3 regions of the Agrobacterium bohemicum genome follow, and region 2 is predicted to be linked to each of the others. Evidence: riboswitches for the same ligand, from Rfam matches in the RefSeq annotation. Region 2 holds a riboswitch; each other region holds the start of a gene.
What was found. A riboswitch is a leader RNA that binds a small molecule or an ion and turns the genes downstream of it on or off. The one in region 2 is predicted to bind thiamine pyrophosphate.
Positions count from the first base shown of each region.

Region 1: another riboswitch for thiamine pyrophosphate. It lies ahead of ATO67_RS08330 (hydroxyethylthiazole kinase); the one in region 2 lies ahead of thiB (thiamine ABC transporter substrate binding subunit).
Region 3: another riboswitch for thiamine pyrophosphate. It lies ahead of thiC (phosphomethylpyrimidine synthase ThiC); the one in region 2 lies ahead of thiB (thiamine ABC transporter substrate binding subunit).

Region 1 covers NZ_KQ961026.1:193,801-197,059, forward strand. Annotated here, with positions in the region: gene iolG (inositol 2-dehydrogenase) at 209-1,201, shown strand; TPP riboswitch at 1,283-1,386, shown strand; gene ATO67_RS08330 (hydroxyethylthiazole kinase) at 1,450-2,187, shown strand; gene thiE (thiamine phosphate synthase) at 2,177-2,833, shown strand; gene thiD (bifunctional hydroxymethylpyrimidine kinase/phosphomethylpyrimidine kinase) at 2,830-3,259, shown strand, end outside.
Region 2 covers NZ_KQ961025.1:186,396-189,654, reverse strand. Annotated here, with positions in the region: gene ATO67_RS06560 (ABC-F family ATP-binding cassette domain-containing protein) at 1-1,616, shown strand, start outside; TPP riboswitch at 1,674-1,783, shown strand; gene thiB (thiamine ABC transporter substrate binding subunit) at 1,826-2,839, shown strand; gene thiP (thiamine/thiamine pyrophosphate ABC transporter permease ThiP) at 2,849-3,259, shown strand, end outside.
Region 3 covers NZ_KQ961025.1:64,915-68,173, reverse strand. Annotated here, with positions in the region: gene ATO67_RS06045 (amino acid--[acyl-carrier-protein] ligase) at 1-190, opposite strand, end outside; gene ATO67_RS06040 (acyl-CoA dehydrogenase family protein) at 195-1,376, opposite strand; gene ATO67_RS06035 (acyl carrier protein) at 1,376-1,627, opposite strand; TPP riboswitch at 1,793-1,904, shown strand; gene thiC (phosphomethylpyrimidine synthase ThiC) at 2,005-3,259, shown strand, end outside.

The DNA.
Region 1 (3,259 bases), on a different contig from region 2:
TTCGATGCCTCGCCAGCCGAAGGGGTGGGCAGGATTTACAGCGGCTAAAGATGCGAAATGAACGCGCTTGTTTCTAAATATCCGCGTCTTGCGCCACGGCTTGACAGCCGTGAAATGGCGCTCTAGCAAGATGGAACGTATATTCCAAAAAGGTCCGATGTTCGCATCGATGTTCTACGGACCGGAACCACCATATCGGGAGGAAACGATGGTTACGAGATTGGCTTTGCTGGGCGCCGGGCGCATCGGAAAAGTACACGCCAAGGCGATTGCATCTGACAAACGCGCCAAACTGGTTGCCGTTGTCGATGCGTTTGCCGATGCTGCGCAGGCAATTGCGGATGAAACAGGCGCCAATATCAGCACCATTGATGCCGTGCTGGAAAACGCAGATATCGATGCCGTCATCATCTGCACGCCAACCAATACCCACGCCGATCTGATCGAGCGTTTCGCGCGCGCAGGTAAGGCGATCTTTTGCGAAAAACCGATCGATCTTGATGTCGCACGCGCGCAGTCCTGCATAGATGTCGTTAAGGAAACCGGTGCGAAGATCATGCTCGGCTTCAACCGCCGGTTCGATCCGCATTTCCGCGCAGTTCGCAAGGCCATCGATGACGGTCAAATCGGCAAGGTTGAGATGGTGACGATCACCAGCCGCGATCCGGGTGCGCCGCCACCGGAGTACATTAAGGTATCCGGCGGCATCTTCCGTGACATGACGATCCACGATTTCGACATCGCCCGCTATCTGCTGAGTGAAGAGATCGTCAGCGTTTTCGCCACGGGTTCCGTTCTGGTCGATCCCAAGATCGGTGAACTCGGCGATTACGATAGCGCCAGCATTATTCTAACGACTGAAAGCGGACGCCAGGCAATCATTTCAAACTCGCGCCGCGCCACCTATGGTTATGATCAGCGTATCGAAGTTCACGGCTCGCTTGGCTCGGTTGCCGCAGAAAATCAGCGCCCGGTGTCCATCGAAGTCGCGACCAAGGATGGCTACACCCGCCCACCGCTGCACGACTTCTTTATGACGCGGTATACGGCAGCATACGCAGCGGAAATCACTGCGTTCATCGACGCCATAGAAAATGACGTCGCACCTTCGCCTTCCGCCCAGGATGGCTTGATTGCGCTGAAGCTGGCGGATGCGGCGCTGAAGTCGGTACGCGAAAAAGTACTCGTTCAGATCGCCTGATCACATTCAGGAAGACGCGGCTTATCAGCCTTGCGTCTTCCTGAATGTCATTGACAGCACACTCAAAAAACGACACTTTCCAGACATTCCGAGGGGAGCATCTTAACGATGCTGAGATGGCGCTGAGCCGGACCCTTGAACCTGATCCGGGTCATGCCGGCGTAGGAACGGAACAGTCGCCAACGGCATGCTTTTCTTTTCCGCGCTGAACCTGGGTCTCCGTGATTGTATCTGGAGTTCAATGACCCATGTCGAGTTTTCCAACAGCACAAACCGCAGCAGACCTTCTTGCGCGGTTGCGGCAACGGCGACCAAGGGTTCATTGCCTGATGAACACGGTCGTTCAAAAGTTCACCGCTGATGGCATTACCGCCATTGGCGGTATTCCTTCGATGACCTCCTCGGAAGAAGAAATCGAAAGCTTCGTCTCAACGGTCGACGCCCTGACGATCAATCTCGGCACACTGGACGCGGCGCGCCGCAAGGTCATTCGGATGGCAGTCGAAATTGCCAATGCCCATGGCAAACCATGGATCGTTGATCCCGTGCATTGCGACTACTCACCGTCGCGGCTGGATTTTGCCCATGAACTGATTGCGTTGCGGCCCACCATCGTGCGCGGCAATCTTGCCGAAATAGCGATCATCGGTGATGTCGGCACAGCGTTACGCATCCAGACAGGACCAGAAGACCTGCTTCAGAACACCCATACGAAGGCCAAGATCAGCAACGGCCATCCATGGATGGCAAAGGTTACCGGCACCGGCTGCCTGTCCGGCGGAATTATTGCCGCCTTCATGGCAGTGGAGTCCGACGCTATACTGGCAGCAGCGGCAGCGCTGACCGTGACGGGTGTATCGGCAGAGTTGGCGGCGATCCACGCACGCGGCCCCGGATCATTCGAGGCAGCATTTCTGGATACGCTCTACGCCATAGAGCCCAGCGACATTCTTTCCCTCGCAAGGATTGCTCACCATGAAAATTGATTACAGGCTGAACGCTCTGGTAGACGCATCGCTGGCCAATATCGCGCCTTTGCAGGAGCTTGCGACTGTCGCAGCACGCCACGGCGCGACGATCATCCAGTACCGGGACAAGCATGCCTCGACCCGGCAGATGATCGAGCAGGCGAAACTCATTGTCGACGCCTTGAAGGCAACGGGCGTTCCGCTTGTCATCAATGACCGTGTCGATGTTGCACTCGCTTCAGGTGCAGACGGCGTCCATCTTGGCGCGGACGACATGGATGCCGAGACGGCGCGGCGCTTGCTGGGCGAAAATGCAATTATTGGCCTCACCGTCAAAAACACGGCAGATGCGGAGCGTGCGGCTAAAGCACCGGCAGACTATGCCTGCATCGGTGGTGTTTTCGAGACGGTTTCCAAAGTAAACCCCGACGCGCCGGTGGGGCTGGATGGATTTCGGGAATTGCGCAGCTACCTCAGACACGCCCGCCCTGAAATGCCGGTCGGTGCTATCGCAGGCATTACCCTCGATAGGGTTGCCCCGTTGGTCGACGCTGGCGCAGATGGCGTCGCGGTTATTTCGAGCCTATTTCGTGCTATAGATATTGCTGCCGCAACCGGCAATTTCCGCCGTCAGGTAAACGTCGCTCTGGGAGTGCACGAATGACGTCCATCGCTCTGACGATTGCCGGTTCCGACAGCGGAGGCGGCGCAGGCATTCAAGCCGACCTGAAGACATTTTCGGCACTCGGCGTTTATGGCGCCAGCGTCATCACCGCCATCACAGCCCAGAACACCCGTGGCGTGTCGGCCGTCGAGGATATTTCCATAGCAATGATTGCCGCACAGATGGAGGCCGTTTTTCCTGATCTCGCCATCGGCGCCGTCAAGATTGGCATGGTTTCGCGCATCGAAACCATCGAGACGATTGCCGAACATCTTCGCATCACGAACAAACCTGTGGTGCTGGACCCGGTTATGGTCGCGACATCCGGCGACCGCCTGCTGCAGGAAGAAGCCATCGAAACCCTACGCACCGCTTTGCTGCCTTTGGCCATGCTGGCGACCCCGAATCTGCCGGAAGCAGCGCTTC
Region 2 (3,259 bases):
CCATTCGGTATCTTGATCAGGCACCGGATTTTGCAGGTTACGAGACGGTTCAGGCCTATGCCGAAGCGGGTCTGGGACCGGGAGATGACGCTTACCGCGTAACCTATCTGCTTGAACATCTGGGGCTGACTGGGCAGGAGCATCCGTCGAGCCTTTCGGGCGGTGAGGCACGTCGCGCCGCACTCGTTCGCGTGATGGCACCGGAACCCGATATTCTGATGCTGGACGAGCCGACCAACCATCTCGACCTGCCGACAATCGAATGGCTGGAAGGTGAATTGCAGCAGACGCGCAGCGCGCTCGTCTTGATTTCGCATGACCGTCGCTTTCTGGAGAAAGTGTCCAATTCCACCGTCTGGCTGGATCGCGGCCAGGCGCGCCGCCTCAGTCGTGGTTTTGGCCATTTCGAAGAGTGGCGCGATAAGGTTCTGGAAGAGGAAGAGCTGGAACAGCACAAACTCGGCAAGGCCATCGAGCGTGAAGAGCACTGGATGCGCTATGGCGTGACCGCGCGCCGCAAGCGCAACATGCGCCGCGTGGGCGAACTTCAGGCGATGCGCGCCGACTACCGCGGCCATAAGGGGCCGACGGGTTCCGTGCAGGCGACGGCGGCTGAGGGCCGTGAGTCCGGCAAACTCGTCATCGAAGCGGATCAGATTACCAAGGCTTATGGGGAGCGTACCATCGTTGCACCGTTTTCGCTGCGTGTTCATCGCGGCGATTGCATCGGCTTCGTTGGGCCGAACGGTGCCGGCAAGACGACGCTTTTGAAGATGCTGACCGGGCAGCTCGAGCCTGACACGGGGAAGGTCAAGCTCGGTACCAATCTGGAAGTTGCGACGCTGGACCAGAAGCGTGAGGATTTGAACCCGAACGATACGCTGGCGCATTACCTGACCGACGGGCGCGGTGAAAACCTTCTGGTCAATGGCGAGTTGAAACACGTAACCGGATACATGAAGGACTTTCTGTTCCAGCCGGAGCAGGCCCGCACACCGATCCGCAATCTGTCCGGTGGGGAGCGCGCGCGCCTGATGCTGGCGCGCATTCTGGCCCGCCCGACGAACCTTCTGATCCTCGATGAGCCGACCAATGATCTCGATATTGAAACGCTCGATCTGTTGCAGGAGATCGTCTCCGGCTTTTCCGGCACTGTCATTCTCGTCAGCCATGACCGTGACTTTCTGGACCGGACCGTCACCTCCACCATTGCACCCGTAAACCCGGATGCACCGGATGGCCGATGGATCGAATATGCTGGTGGTTATTCGGATATGATGGCGCAGCGCAAAGGTGCCTCGGACGAAAAGAAAAGAGCTGAAAAGCAGGAAAAGGCAAAATCTGTTTCGAATGCAGGCGCCGAACCCGCTAAAGCCAAAGGCAAGATGTCCTTCAAGCAGAAATTCGCGCTCGAAAATCTGCCCAGGGAGATGGAAAAGACCCAGTTGGAGATCGCCCAGCGAGAAGAGCGCATGGCTGATCCCAATTTGTTTGCCAAGAACCCGACCGTTTTCAATACGCTGGCAAATGAGATGTCGAAGCTGCGCGAAAAGCTTGAGACCATGGAAGAAGAGTGGCTGGAGCTGGAAATGTTGCGGGAGCAACTGGAAAACTAAAGGCCGGTGGTGTCAACGCCATCTTGCCAATTCACTGATCACCGATTACACATTTGCCTAGATCTAACGGGGTGCTTTGTCCTATCCGGGACAAGGCTGAGAGGTTTGGCCAACCCGAAGAACCTGATCCGGTTAACACCGGCGGAGGGATTAGACGGCTTCCATTCAGACGCCTGTTCCCCGTTGCCCATTTCGAGGAGGTGCTCTTGATGTATCGTCGTTTTTTCCTGCATTCGCTTGTCGCTGCGTCCGTTTTGCTGCCCGCTATTGCCGTGGCGCAAGATAAAAAGACGCTGACGGTCTATACCTACGAAAGCTTCGTTTCCGAATGGGGTCCAGGTCCCAAGGTGAAGGCTGCTTTTGAAGAAACGTGCAACTGCACCGTCAATTTCGTGGGCGTTGCCGATGGTGTTGCGCTGTTGAACCGGCTGAAACTGGAAGGCCCCGGCTCCAAGGCGGATGTCGTCGTCGGCCTTGATACCAATCTCATCGCGGAAGCCAAGCAGACCGGTATTTTCGAGGTATCTGGTGTCGATCCGTCCGCAGCCAAGGTGCCGGGTGACTTCAAGGATGACGTCTTCGTGCCCTATGATTATGGCCACTTCGCCGTCGTCTACGACACGCAGACGCTGAAAAATCCACCGAAAAGCCTCAAGGAACTGGTCGAGGGCGATCCATCGCAGAAAATTGCGATCCAGGACCCGCGCACATCGACGCCGGGCCTCGGACTGTTGCTGTGGGTGAAATCCGTCTATGGCGACACGGCACCGGAAGCCTGGGCTAAACTCAAGAACCGCGTGCCGACCGTCACTCCCGGCTGGTCGGAATCCTACGGCCTGTTCACCAAGGGCGAAGTGCCGATGGTGCTATCCTACACCACGTCGCCTGCCTATCATATGGTTGCGGAAAAGACGGATCGCTATCAGGCGGCCAGTTTCGAGGAGGGTCATTATATCCAGATCGAAGTGGCCGGTATCTTGAAGAATGCGCCTGAAAAGGAACTGGCAAAGCAGTTTCTCGCTTTCATGCTGACCACAGGTTTTCAGGATGCCATTCCGGAAAACAACTGGATGATGCCGGTAGCCGCAACCTCTGCGCCGCTGCCGGACGCTTTCTCCAAGCTGGTCCAGCCTACGAAGACATTCCTGATGGACCCGGAAGTGGTGGCGAAAAACCGCAAGGCATGGATCGACGAATGGCTTACGGCCATGAGCGTGAAGTAATCATCCGCCATGATACAGCGTCGCGACAGTCGCAGGTTCATCTATAGCGGAGCGGTGGCATTTGCTGCGGTTCTGCTGTTCATGGGCCTTGCTGTTGCGGCCTTGCTGTCTTTCGATGCCGGGGCGTCATCGGCCGCATTGTTCGATACCTACACGTTGCGCATTCTAAGGTTTACGCTCTGGCAAGCATCCCTATCCACGATGATTTCCCTCGTTCTCGGGCTGCCGGTGGCGCTAGCTCTCGCCCGCCAGCGGGATTTTCCCGGCCGTATCTGGATCGTCAGGCTGATGGCGGTGCCGATGGGTCTGCCCGTTATCGTAGGCGCGCTCGGTATCATCGCAATATGGGGCAGGCAGGGCGTTCTCAACACTGCCCTGTTGACTTTGGGGGCAGACCAGCCCTTCAGCATCTATGGTCTT
Region 3 (3,259 bases), 120 kb from region 2:
CACGGTTGATGCCGGGCGGGAAGCGGATAACTTCGGCTTTATCTGCGCCGCCGACCGTTCCGATCAGGCGCTCAAAACCGGCAATCACGTCTTCGAACTGGCCGCTACGACCATAGAGGCCATCGACGCCGGTATCGATCAGCAGGCCTTTGTCAAACAGGCGATCGAGAAAAGATGTTTGCATGTCCATGATCTTATCCCGAAAGGCTGGTGTCCTGCTTCTGGACGAGCAGGAGATTGGCGGAGTTGCTGAGAATTCTGTCGTTGGAGATCATCAGTTGCGCCGAATGCGCATCACGCAGGTGACGACCGAGGCTATAAGGCGTACCGTTTTTGTAGCCCATGATGCCGCAGATCAGCATGGCGTGATTGATGATCTCGATAATGGTTTCCGACGAGCAAATCTTGACGTTGTTCATGGCGATGGCAAACCCCATCGACATCAGCTTGTCGGGATCGGATTTGGTGGCCTCATAGGCTTTGAGACCAGCAATGACGTTCGATTTGACGGTCTGAAGCTTGCTCGACACTTCTGCCAGACGAATGGCACCTGGTGGCGTGACGCCGGGCGATTTGCGCGCCGCTGCACGAACGAAGGCTTGTGCACGCAAAACCGCGTCAGAGGCAATTCCATACCAGACGCCGCTCCACAAAAGATGGGATGTCGCCAGCATGGATTGCGCTGCAATTTCGGCGAAAGGCTTGGAGAAAATCTGCTCGGAAGGTGCGCTTCCCTTGAACAGGAAGCCATCGGAACAGGTTCCGCGCATGCCGAGCGTGTCCCAAATATGGGTCCGTTCGAGCGTGTACTGGTCCTTCAGGAAAACGGTCATGACCTGATCGCTGGGTGCCGCTGCGTCATTGGCACGCGAGGTAATCAGAATGGCATCGGCATGCGTGCCATAGGAAATTACGGTGGCGTCTTTTTCCAAGGTGCAGTCGGGACCGTTAACTTCGATGGCACAGATGGAATTGCGCATGTTTCCGCCGATACCGCCTTCGGTGGTGGCAGACGCCAAAAGCAATTGTTCTGATGCCACGCGGCGCATGAAGGCAACATGCCATTCACTGTCTTCGCCATGTTCCACAAGGCTGGAGGCCTTGATGTGGTGCATCGCGAAGATCATCGCCGTTGCGGAACAGGATTGGCCGAGAATGCAGCAGATATCGGCAATTTGCGCGATGCTTGCACTTTCACCGCCCAGATGAACAGGTACTTGAATGCCTAAAAGCCGTTCCGAACGAAGCGCATCAACGGCTTCTATTGGAAAACGTGCGGCGGTATCGACATCGTCGGCATGCCGTGCGGCGATCGACGCGACACGGGAGGCGCGCGCCGAGAGCGTCGCATCAGGCGGGGCGACGGAGACGTTCATCACGCGGCCTCTTTGCCATCAAGAATGGTTTTGACCGTGTCTTCGATGGCCTTGATGCTGGCGAAAGACTTCCGGTTGAGCATGCTATCGGGAAATTCGATGTCGAATGCATCTTCTATGCCAAGCATCAGTTGCACGGATGCAAAAGAAGAAAGTCCAGCTGCGTAAAGGTCAGCCTCATCTTCGATGGTATCGACGGGCACCGGGAGTTGGCCGAATTTCGACAGTATTTCACGAATAGTTGAATTCATTCTGAGTAGTCTCCCTTCACAGCGCGTCATCATAACGCATTCTTGGAGTTACGCTCCAAAAAATAACATTCGAATAAATGGATGGGTTAACTTAGTGTAACTTTCTGTTTTTCGACAACCATCCACAGATGACTTGACAAATTTCTGCGTCGGGTTTCTGATTGCGGCATTCACCAGGGGAGTCCCGGCAAGGGGCTGAGATACTGCTAGCGCGCGCAGTGACCCGTTGAACCTGATCCAGTTCATACTGGCGTAGGGACGGTGCAAACGCGGGAACAGCAGTTCGGCTTTGCCGAAATGCGTCGTTATTCGTTCACGTGGTTTTTCGTCTTCATGCTCGAACTGGGTCTCCACTGTTTTTGCTTTGGAGCCTCACGATGAACATTGCCACTAAAAATCCTACCCCTGTCGTTACCACCGGCCCGCTACCCGCTTCGACCAAGGTCTACAAGCCGGGTATCATCCACCCTCACATCCGCGTACCCATGCGCGAAATCGCCGTGCATCCCACGGCGGGCGAACCACCGGTTACAGTCTACGATTCCTCCGGTCCCTACACCGATCCATCCCACACAGTCAGCATCGACGGTGGCTTGCCACGTGTGCGTCATGACTGGGTTGTTGCGCGTGGCGATGTCGAAGCTTACGCGGGCCGCCATGTTAAACCTGAAGACAACGGCTTTGCCACCGGCGAGCGTTTGACGCCGGAGTTTTCCCTCCGCCACCAGCCCTTGAAGGCCAAGGACGGCAAAGCTGTCACGCAGCTTGCCTATGCGCGGGCGGGTATCATCACGCCTGAGATGGAATTTATTGCCATTCGCGAGAATATTGGACGCGAAGCAGCCAAGGAAACGTTGGCCCGCGATGGTGAGAGCTTTGGCGCACATATTCCCGATCTCGTAACGGCTGAATTCGTGCGTCAGGAAGTGGCGGCGGGCAGGGCGATTATCCCTGCCAACATCAACCACCCTGAAGCGGAGCCGATGATCATTGGACGTAACTTCCTCGTCAAGATCAATGCCAATATCGGTAACTCGGCCGTCACGTCTTCCATGGCGGATGAGGTCGACAAGATGGTCTGGGCCATCCGCTGGGGTGGCGATACCGTTATGGACCTCTCCACCGGCCGCAACATTCACAACATTCGCGAATGGATCATCCGCAATTCGCCGGTGCCGATTGGAACCGTGCCGCTCTATCAAGCGCTGGAAAAGGTGAACGGTATTGCGGAAGACCTGAACTGGGAGGTTTTCCGCGATACGCTGATCGAGCAGGCTGAGCAGGGTGTCGATTACTTCACCATCCATGCTGGCGTGCGGCTTCATTACATCCCGCTCACCGTCAACCGTGTCACCGGCATCGTGTCGCGCGGGGGTTCAATCATGGCCAAGTGGTGTCTGCATCACCACAAGGAATCATTCCTCTACGAGCATTTCGAAGAGATTTGCGACATCTGCCGCGCTTATGATGTGTCGTTTTCGCTGGGTGATGGGCTGCGGCCCGGCTCTATCGCCGATGCAAACGATGCGGCACAATTTGCCGAGCTCGAAACGCTGGGCGAGTTGACGCAGATCGCCTGGGCTAAAGATTGTCAGGTCATGATCGAAGGCCCCGGCCATGTGCCGATGCACA